One region of the Paenibacillus sp. FSL H8-0457 genome, then DNA from elsewhere that is predicted to be linked to it. Evidence: riboswitches for the same ligand, from Rfam matches in the RefSeq annotation. Region 1 holds a riboswitch; the other holds the start of a gene.

Region 1 (4,945 bases):
GACTGGCTTTCCTTGGAGAAAGCGGCGATCTGTTCCGAAATATACTGCACGCTGTTTACGATCTCCATAAACACAAGCTCTGCTTCGCGGATCATCTCGGTCTGCTGCCTGACGACCTCCTCATTGATTTTGATGTTTTGGGACGCGTGTTTGATGTCCGATTCGATGCTCCGAACGAGATTGAATACTTCCCGGGTTGAAGACGTGGACTCTTCGGCCAGTTTACGCACCTCCTGGGCGACAACGGCAAAGCCTGCGCCATGCTCGCCAGCTCTGGCCGCTTCGATGGATGCGTTCAGGGACAACAGGTTGGTCTGATCGGCAAGCTCGGAGATCGTCTCCGTAATCTTCGTGATTCCCCTGGCGCTTTGGGCCAACGCATCGATGGATTCCGAAACCTTGGCCGTCGCCTCAATGTTTCGCTGCATCCCTGCTGACTGCTTGGCTACCGAATCCCTTCCTTGTTCAACCAGTCCCAGCGTTTCGATCGAGCGGGTATTCATTTCCTGGGTCGAATGCGTATAATTGCTGACCTTCTCTTCGATCTCACGGATGGAATGCGTCATTTCGGATACGTCTTCCGAAATTTCGTTGGCGCCGACGGCCAGCTCGTTGGAGGAAAGGGAGACTTGATTCATCACTTGAATAAGCTCCTGGTTTTTGATCGAGATGCTTGAGCTTGACGTCATCACCTGACGGGTGATATCCGAGGTTTCCTGCAATATTTTGCGAAGCTTGTCCACCATGCTGTTGAAGGTTCTGCTCAGATCGTTCATGCCTCCCACCTCCTCCACCTGGAAGGTGAAGTCGCCTTTGGCGATTTTGGCGGAAACGCTGGAGATTTCCGCGAAGGAGTTCGTAAGCGTTTTCTCAATGAGGCGAGACAGAGGAAAAGTAAGCCCGGTTAGTACCACGACGATGACCACGCCAATGATTGCTTTACCCATCAGAATAAACGCAAGCAGCATGGGTACCGCAAACAAAGCGGCAATGAGATAACAGGCTGCGGTGATTTTTTGAGACATAGGGAGTCTGTTGAACCATGCCATAAGAATGAGTCCTCCTCAACAACATAGGATATATTTACCATGATTATAGCATCGACGGGCTAAACTAGATATAACGAATTGACAAAAAGTGTTGAATTAGGTCGAAAGAACTGAGTGTGATGGGAGTGAGGGGAAGCACAGCCATATGCAGATCCCCTCTTGATGCATAGAGATGAAGCCGGATTATTTCACCGCACGGAATAAGGCGGAAGCGAGATAATCCGTATTATCCAGAATCATGCGGTCATGCTTGAACAGCGTTTCCCAGAGCGCAGCATCGAACAGGAGTCCTTTATCGCGCTGCTCAAACGCATCCAGATGACGGGTTTGCTCTTCCTTTAATTGCTCGTTGAAGTGGTTGTACTCCAAAAATTCAGCCTGCTTAAAACCACAAGACAAAAGGGCCCCCGCCCATTCTTCCCTCATCATCAGATTAGGAATGCCGAAGAATTCGAGCAGCTCCTTAAGCTTCGGCTCCGGCATCGGCTTATCCAGCAGCAGTTCCCTGTCCAGCAGGACGCCTCCGCGATCCAGAACGCGGTAATATTCGGGCAGCGATTTCGAGGTATCCGTAAATACGGTGACGGACTCGGCCATGATCAGATCAAACCGGTTGTCCTCGAAAGGCAATGCGCATACATCCGCCTGCAGGAACTCCACGTCCATACCCATGGCTTCGGCTCTTGCGCGGGCTTTTTTGATCATATTTTCGTTCAGGTCAATGGCGGTCACTTGATAACCCATCTCCGAAAGATGGCAGGCGGTTCTGCCGGTTCCGCACCCTACCTCCAAAATGCGGCTGCCCGGTTGAATGGGATAATTCTTCAGCATTCTGAGGGTCGCCTCGAATCCTCCCGGGTGGGCACTGCCCATGCCTAATCTGGAGAGCATGTGAATGTAATTCATCTCATCTATCCCTTCTTCCTTATCGTCAATGCGGGTAATCGTTTATTTACCATATGATTCAGGTACGTTTGGGGTTTTTGTTGAATTTAATATTTTGAGCCCTTTTTTGTGGCGGATGAGAGAATTACTGGAGGAAACGGCCATGAGACTGGAACCGATGGAGGCAGCGATACGCGTCATGCAACGAAATTATCCCCACTGCTTGCTTGCCGTACTTGGCGGCAGCGCGAGCAGTGGTGAATATAATGAACAATCCGATCTGGACATCATCATCATTGAACGGGACGGATATGACTTCAGCAGGAAGACGATCGAGGCGCATGGCTGGATCGCGGAAATATTCATATTGTCCTTATCCTCCTATCGCGAATATTTCGACGAGGGAGTGCTGGCGGCGAATCCGTCTTTGCAGCGGATGGTCGCCGAAGGTACGGTGCTGCGTTCGTTGCCTGAGGGAGAAGAGGTGCGGGCGGATGCCCGGAATGATTTGAATTACGGCCCCATGCCCTTGTCGTCGAGCGATATTGCCGAATACCGCTACATCCTGACCGAGTTTTTGCTGGACTTGACAAGTCCCCGCAGGGAAGGCGAAAAATGGTTTACTGTACACAAAATAGCGTCGACTCTATGCGAATTCGTGCTGAGGGCAAACCGGGAGTGGACAGGTGAAGGAAAGATGCTGTTCCGTTTGTTCAACCGCTATAGCCCAGCCTTGGGGGATCGACTGGAGGCAGCGCTTCTGGCGATTTATCGGGAGGACGATCCTGCGGACCTTATTACATTGACGGAGGAAGCGCTCAGCCCGTACGGAGGCAGGCTGCTGGTCGGTTATGAGGAATAAATAAGCCCTGCATAAAAAAAGAGGGGGGACATTAGCCGTGACGCTCGCCCGCCATAAGCAATAAGATAATAACGTGATTAACTCACGTCATTCTTTTAAATCCAGGAGGGATCTTCATGAGCGGAGCATACGGCGGCGCATGGGGCAATTCAGTAGGAACTATATTGGTTCTCTTTATCCTGCTCGTAATCATCTTGAGTGCTTGGGTTTAAACACCGTCAATATTATTGCCTTTATCTGTTGGAAAGGACCTTAAGCTTTGGCTTTGGGGGATGGGCTGTGGGCCGAAACCACCGCGGTCATGACCAGATGGCTGCTGTCGGATTGAATCGCATGTTGGAACGCGTCTTCGAGTGATCCGAACACCCGGGACAACGCCCCGTCCAATCGGCTGGCGTAATGAACGCTTCCACCGAATGTGCCCGCTGCCTTCGCACGATCCACTTCTGCGTAAATGACATCCATGTAATTGGCGCTACCCATCGGGTAAAGCGCGAATTGGCAGGCCGTTTCGATATCGGCGTGTTCCCCGATATCGTGGTTTAAGCGGGTCGAATCCTCATTCATATACGCATCGGCATCCGTATCGCCTGGGCAGCCGATAGAATAAGTACCGTTAAACACAGTGTGCACGCCGCTAGCCGCGGCATGAGCGAATACTGCTCTCGTCACATCAAACACATGCTCCGCACGTCCGCGAATACAAGTGCTTACATCATCCGTTTGGATCCAGACCTTTTCCGAATCCACGGAACGAAGCGCTTCCGTGATCACTTCCACGAACCGATCCGTCATGGGAAATACCGAGAACCGGCAACCCACGATCCGGCTGGTTCCGCATACAAGCTCATTCATAAATTTTTTTCCTCCCCATCGTATAAGTCCACGCAAAAAAACCGCACCCCATGAAGAAGTGCAGTTATGCCTACGCAAAGAAATAAACATAAATGCTACACTTCCCCACGCTAGTATGATCTAGATCGGGTGATAAGGGTTAACGGCGGTCCGCCGTCTCTCAGCACATGGCACCCCTAGTACAGCCAAACATCAAATATGCAGTTGGTATCAAGCCGGCTCCAAGAACTTCTGAAGATCAGAAGGCGAAAGGCCTGCTTCCTGTGTTATTGTATCGCTTTGCCGGCAGGTTTTCAATGGCAGGGCACCATAAAAAAGCCGCCTATTCCAATCCTCAGGGCTTGGGTAGGCGGCTTAGGCCAGCTATGGCTTACTTGTATACCTTCACGCGATCTTCAAGCGGCGCAAATTCTTTTTCGCCCGGATCTGCAACCGGTTTGCCGAAAGGCATTTGAGCGATCAGCTTCCAGTTTTCCGGAATGTTCCATTCGGACTTCACTTTCTCGTCGATCAACGGGTTGTAATGCTGGAGGGATGCGCCCAGGCCTTCTGCCTCGAGGGACGTCCATACCACGAATTGCAGCATGCCGCTGGATTGGTTCGACCAAACCGGGAAATTGTCGGCATACAGCGCGAACTTTTGCTGCAGGTCGGCAACTACGTTATTGTCCTCGAAGAAGAGAACAGTGCCGTATCCAGCGCGGAATGCGCCCATTTTTTCAGCTGTGGATTTGAAAGCCTCTTCGTCTCCGACAACCTCTTTCAGGATGCCTTCGGTCAGGTTCCACAGTTTGTCATGCTGTTCGCCAAGCAGTACAACGACGCGTGCGCTTTGGGAGTTGAAAGAAGACGGAGTATATTTAACGGCTTCGTTAACAATCTCCTGGATGCGTTCGTCGGAAATGACCGGGTCTTTGCTGATGGCATAATGGGAACGGCGATGCTTAAGTGCTGCTGAAAAATCTTTAGACATTGAAAAAAACCTCCTGATGTAATCATGTTTGCATAAGCCTGATAACAAAGATGTCCTTTAATTCAAGCAAATATGCATGTTGAGTTGAATTGCTGTCGTTGAATTATCATTCCACATTAACTTACGTTTAGTTAGAAATAATAATTATGTTAGCATATTAATATAACTTAGAGGGATTGTCAACGCTTCGAAGGAAAGTTAATTTATATTTTTTATACCCGGTTACTGAGAATTAAATCAGCTTCTACATACGTATGTATTTCGGGAACCGCGAATCCAAGCGGCTCAGCCTCGGGGATATAAAGTTTATCTCTGCGAAAC
Region 2 (4,945 bases), 3.5 Mb from region 1:
CATGGCAGTTCTCGTTTGACCGTGCGTCCTTTCGAACTGAGGCATCTCTTCCTGCTGCATACCCGCCGCTATAGCTGTTCCCCTGTCTCTTTTGTGATCCGCATCTTCACCGCTGCCTAGCATTCCCTCGTCATGACCGCCTTTGATCACTACGATCCTGGGCCCCAGACCATGAATACGTCTCGCCGCTTCTTTGCGATCGTTCATCGTGCGGATTCGCATCCCCGCCAATGCTTCGGCCTCCGGTATATTGGGGGTGACAATCAACGCCAGCGGCAGCAAATCTTCTCTTAAAGCCTGCACCGCTTCGCTTTGCAGCAGCTCCGCTCCGCCCTTGGCGATCATCACGGGATCGACAACGACCTTCCCCCAGCCGAATGCCCGAATCCGGTCAGCAACCAGCCGAATGATCTCGGCATTGAACAGCATGCCCGTCTTCAATGCATCTACCCCGAGGTCTGAGCCAACCGCTTCAATCTGCTCCGCAGTTGCTTCGGGCGGCAGCGGATATACGCCGTGAACCCCCAAGGTATTCTGCACCGTGATCGCGGTAATCGCCGACATGCCGTACACGCCGAGTTCCTGGAAGGTTTTCAGATCGGCCTGAATGCCGGCGCCGCCACCGCTGTCAGACCCGGCAATCGTCAGGGCACGGGGTATGCTAGCCTCGCTCATCGCGTGCCTCCAGCCGCCGCCGCTCCCGCTTCCAACACAGCGGCATACCCTTCCAGCGATCCTGGATGAAGCTTCGCCAGCTCGTCCAGGAAGGTTATCTGGAAGCTTCCCGGTCCCAGATCTGCCGTTCGCTCCGCAGCTTTCGCCGCCGCGGCCCCATAGAAGGCCAGACCCGCCGTACCTGCAAGCAGCAGGTTCGCTTCCACCGCGGCAAAGGCTCCCAGCACCGAGGTCAGCAGGCAGCCTGCGCCAGTCACCTTCGTAAGCAGCGCATCCCCTCCGGTAATGATGCGCACTTCCGTTCCATCGGTAATCACGTCCTCTTCACCGGTAATGGCCACGATCGTGCCTAACTCGCGCGCAGCCCGCACGGCCAGCTCGGCATGATTGCCGCCTGCGCTATTGCCTGCGTCTACGCCCTTGATCTCGCGGACCTCCCCGATAAGGTAAGCGACTTCAGCCGCATTTCCGCGCACGAGCGAAACCTTCACCTCGCTTAGGATCCGCAGCGCCGACTCCGTCCGCAAACGGGTCGCTCCCGCGCCGACCGGGTCCAGCAGCACCGGCACGCCATGGGCATTCGCCGATTGTCCCGCGATCATCATCGCATCCACCAGCTCGCGGTTCAGCGTGCCGATGTTCAATACGAGCGCGCCCGCGATGGCGGCCATATCCGCCACTTCCTCCGGCGCGTAAGCCATCACCGGCGACGCGCCCAGCGCGTACAAGCCGTTAGCCGTAAAATTCGTAACCACCACGTTCGTCATATTGTGAACGAGGGGGCTCGTCTGCTGTACCTTCGTTAAAAGCGCCGAAACCTCTTTTTCCCATGAACGCATTTTATATCAGCCTCTCTTCGCTATAATGGAATTCCATGTGCTTGTGAACATCGCTCTTTACAGCACGGCAGCCTCCAGCTGCACCGGCCACTCCTCCTGCTTATAAGCCATGTCCCAGAACAGATACTCCAGCTGGCTGCTCAGCATAAAATGCTCCCTCATCCGTTCCCGCTCGGCTGCCGTCGTACCCTCCGCCCATGCATCGACACGGTCGCAGAACTTGGCTGTTGCGTCTTCCCCCCGGTTTCCGTAAAAAGAAATCCAGTCGTAAAACGGATGGGAGGCATCCGGCTTCACCTCATTCAACAGCTTGCGGCCAATCTCCAGGTACGTCCATGGGCACGGCAGCAGCACGGCCATAATCTCGCCCAAACTACCCTCATGCGCCACCGTCAGCATATGACGGATGTAATGATGCGCGGACGGAGCCAGCGGATATCCCTGCAGCTCTTCATAGGTCACCCCGGCGGCTGCGCAAAAATTCTGATGCGGGTGCACCTCGCTGTGCAGGATGAATGAAATCTGTTCGTTAAAGGCCGCGATCTCTTCCCGGCTGGTCGATTTGGATATGGCTATTCCGTAAATCCGCATGTAGGCATTCAAATACTCAAAATCCTGCTTCACATAGTGAATCAGCTGCTCCCGCTCCAGATTCCCCTCGGCAATGCCTTTTACGAAGGGATGATCGAAGATTGCTTGAAAAATGCCTCCCGCCTGCTGACGGAGCGCTTGCGTGAAACTCATGTTTGTCCCCACCTCCAACATATTGAAGAGCAGGAAGTCCGTAAGACACGACTTTTCAGACAACGCTAAAAAGCCGCCCCGAAAACTGGAGCGGCTTCGTCAACAAGCCCGGGTGCGCCAAAAAAACGCACCGAGACCTCATATTCGAAGGCTCCACTTTCCTACGCTAGTACGAACTAGATCAGGTTCAAAGGGTCCAAGATACGCTCTTGTCTCAGCCGCCAACGGCTCCCCTAGTGGACTTCCTATTCTTTTGTCTAATACTGTACATAGGTTTGGGGGTGGTGTCAAACGTTAACAGTTTGTGGACGGAACCTCAAGCTCGAACCTTCCTCCGACCGCGTGATTGTGACGATGTACGGTGGCGGCTGTCTTTTCGCAAGATAAAAACGCAGGCTACCCCAAACTCATACCGGAAACACTGACGCTCGGCTGTCATATATGCCCCCGCATAATGAGTGCATAAGCGCAATTCAAATAAATGAAGTTTAAAGGAGCGAGCGTATTTATGACGAACCAACCGAAAGCGGTTAAACCCATTCCGGATGGCTACACCTCCGTGACGCCGTGGATCATCTCAAGAAACTCCGCAGCGCTGATCGATTTCCTCAAACAAGCATTCCGAGCCGAAGAGCTTGCCCGCGTCTATGTTGGCGATGGTGTCATCGGCCATGCCGAGGTCCGAATCGGAGATGCCGTCGTCATGATGTTTGATGCAAAGCCGGAATGGCCGGATAGCCCGGCATACCTCCGTTTGTATGTTGAGGATTGCGATGACGTGTATCGGCAAGCGCTGGCCGCAGGAGCGGTCTCGGTGACGGAGCCAACGACCTTGTTCTTCGGCGATCGGGTGGGACGGGTACGGGACCCGTTCGGCAACTTATGGTGGGTACAGACACGAATGGAGGACCTCACTCCGGTGGAAATGGAACAGCGTGCCCAAGACCCGGAATACATCCAAGCGATGACCTATGTTGCAGGGGCGGAGATCGTGGTGAAGATGTCGTAAAAAGTTACCGTGAAGCGAGCGTTATCACAGGGAGGACATGGGTGGATTCGGTGTCCCAAGGGTATGCATGGATGGCTGCCGACCAAAACAACTTAGAACAGCATAACTTAAAGCAGCTATGGATTAGAGGTAGAAACCTGGGGGACACAAAGTAGTATATAGTAGGTGCTATTACTGGTCTTGGTGCTACTACTGGTCTTGTGCGACTACTGGTCTTGGGGCGACCGCTCGAGGACAAACGGACTGAGGATACGTTATTTAGCTGAATAGGCGTAATTTTTGATGGCTAACGGACACCAGATACGTAATTTGTAGAGTATGATGGCAAATAGGCTCCTTATTGAGGTAATAGGGGATCGGTATCCTGTGTCCGTCCGTTAGATCCAAGAATCGAGGGTTAATTAGGGAAATAAGGGATCTGGTGTCCGTTAACGAGTACCTTGGTGACTGGCTGGTCGGTGCTATTACTGGTCTTGTGCGACTACGGTATTGATGCTACTACTGGTCTTGGTGCTATTACTGGTCTTGTGCACTACACTACTGGTCTTGTGCGACTACTGGTCTTGGGGCGACCGCTCAAGGACAAGCGGACTGAGGATACGTTATTTAGCTGAATAGGCGTAATTTTTGATGGCTAACGGACACCAGATACGTTAATCATAGAATCTGATCGCAAATAGGCTCCTTATTGAGGTAATAGGGGATCCTGTGTCCGTTAGATCTGAGAATCGGGGATTAATCAGGGAAATAAGGGATCTGGTGTCCGTTAACAGGTCATGGTTAGCGGCATGATGCCCGGAGTTGGTTAAGCTGTACTGGCGAGCAATGTGACATGCAGCTGCATACCGGCGGTACTTCGATGTTGCGGTACTGGCGACGTTGCGATGCCGGCGACGTGCGATGTTACCGACGCGCGATGTTACCGACGCGCGATGTTACCGACGCGCGATGCTAAAAAAGGAGGCACCCTCGCAAGATCTCAGATCTTGAGGGATGCCTCCTTTTTTAACTTGTTCCTAGCATCTTCCGCTATATGATGATACTAGCCTTCAGCATCCGTCTTCATTCCTTACTGAATGCCGTAAAACTCCTGCAGCTGGTCGATCATCAGGTTGGCCGCCAGGATGCCACCCGCCGTATTCCAGATCGCGTCATCCACTTTGTGGGCTTGACCGTTCTTCACAACGTTCAGGTTCTTCCACAGCGGATCGTTGATCCATTCCTGCTCGGTCTGGTTGGCGCCGCCGTCCCCTGTCTCATAAGTGAAGTAGAACAGTCTGTCGGCTTCCACCTCAGGCAGACGTTCCTTCGTGATCTCGTCCACGAAATCGTCCTTGGCGTTCTTGGTCATGTCGTTGCGGGCGATGCCGATTTTATCGAAAATAACGCCCGAGAACGTATTGGTGTGGTACACCCGGGTCTTGCCTGCCATGAAACGAACAACGGAGACGGTTTCGTCAAGCTTGCTGCCGGCCTTCTCTTTAAACTCCTGGATCCGCTTGTCGTAGGCAGCCAAAAGTTCTTCGCCTTCCGACACTTTGTTCAGCGCCTTGGCATACAATTCAAAATTGTTCTGCCACTCGCCGCGAAGATCCTCGGCAAAAACAGTCGGCGCGATCGCCTTCAATTGCTCGTATACTTTCTCCTGACGCATCTTGTTGCCGATGATTAGGTCAGG

What was found. A riboswitch is a leader RNA that binds a small molecule or an ion and turns the genes downstream of it on or off. The one in region 1 is predicted to bind thiamine pyrophosphate.
Region 2: linked by a shared signal. The riboswitch ahead of tenA (thiaminase II) and the one ahead of MHI43_RS21840 (YkoF family thiamine/hydroxymethylpyrimidine-binding protein) in region 1 are both predicted to bind thiamine pyrophosphate.

The regions. Positions count from the first base shown of each region.
Region 1 covers NZ_CP150293.1:4,918,420-4,923,364, reverse strand. Annotated here, with positions in the region: gene MHI43_RS21860 (methyl-accepting chemotaxis protein) at 1-1,049, opposite strand, end outside; gene MHI43_RS21855 (class I SAM-dependent methyltransferase) at 1,233-1,955, opposite strand; gene MHI43_RS21850 (nucleotidyltransferase domain-containing protein) at 2,098-2,796, shown strand; gene MHI43_RS21845 (hypothetical protein) at 2,913-3,008, shown strand; gene MHI43_RS21840 (YkoF family thiamine/hydroxymethylpyrimidine-binding protein) at 3,049-3,651, opposite strand; TPP riboswitch at 3,737-3,839, opposite strand; gene MHI43_RS21835 (nitroreductase family protein) at 4,022-4,624, opposite strand.
Region 2 covers NZ_CP150293.1:1,317,480-1,322,424, reverse strand. Annotated here, with positions in the region: gene thiD (bifunctional hydroxymethylpyrimidine kinase/phosphomethylpyrimidine kinase) at 1-675, opposite strand, end outside; gene thiM (hydroxyethylthiazole kinase) at 672-1,514, opposite strand; gene tenA (thiaminase II) at 1,572-2,258, opposite strand; TPP riboswitch at 2,400-2,503, opposite strand; gene MHI43_RS05660 (VOC family protein) at 2,767-3,267, shown strand; gene MHI43_RS05655 (iron-siderophore ABC transporter substrate-binding protein) at 4,337-4,945, opposite strand, start outside.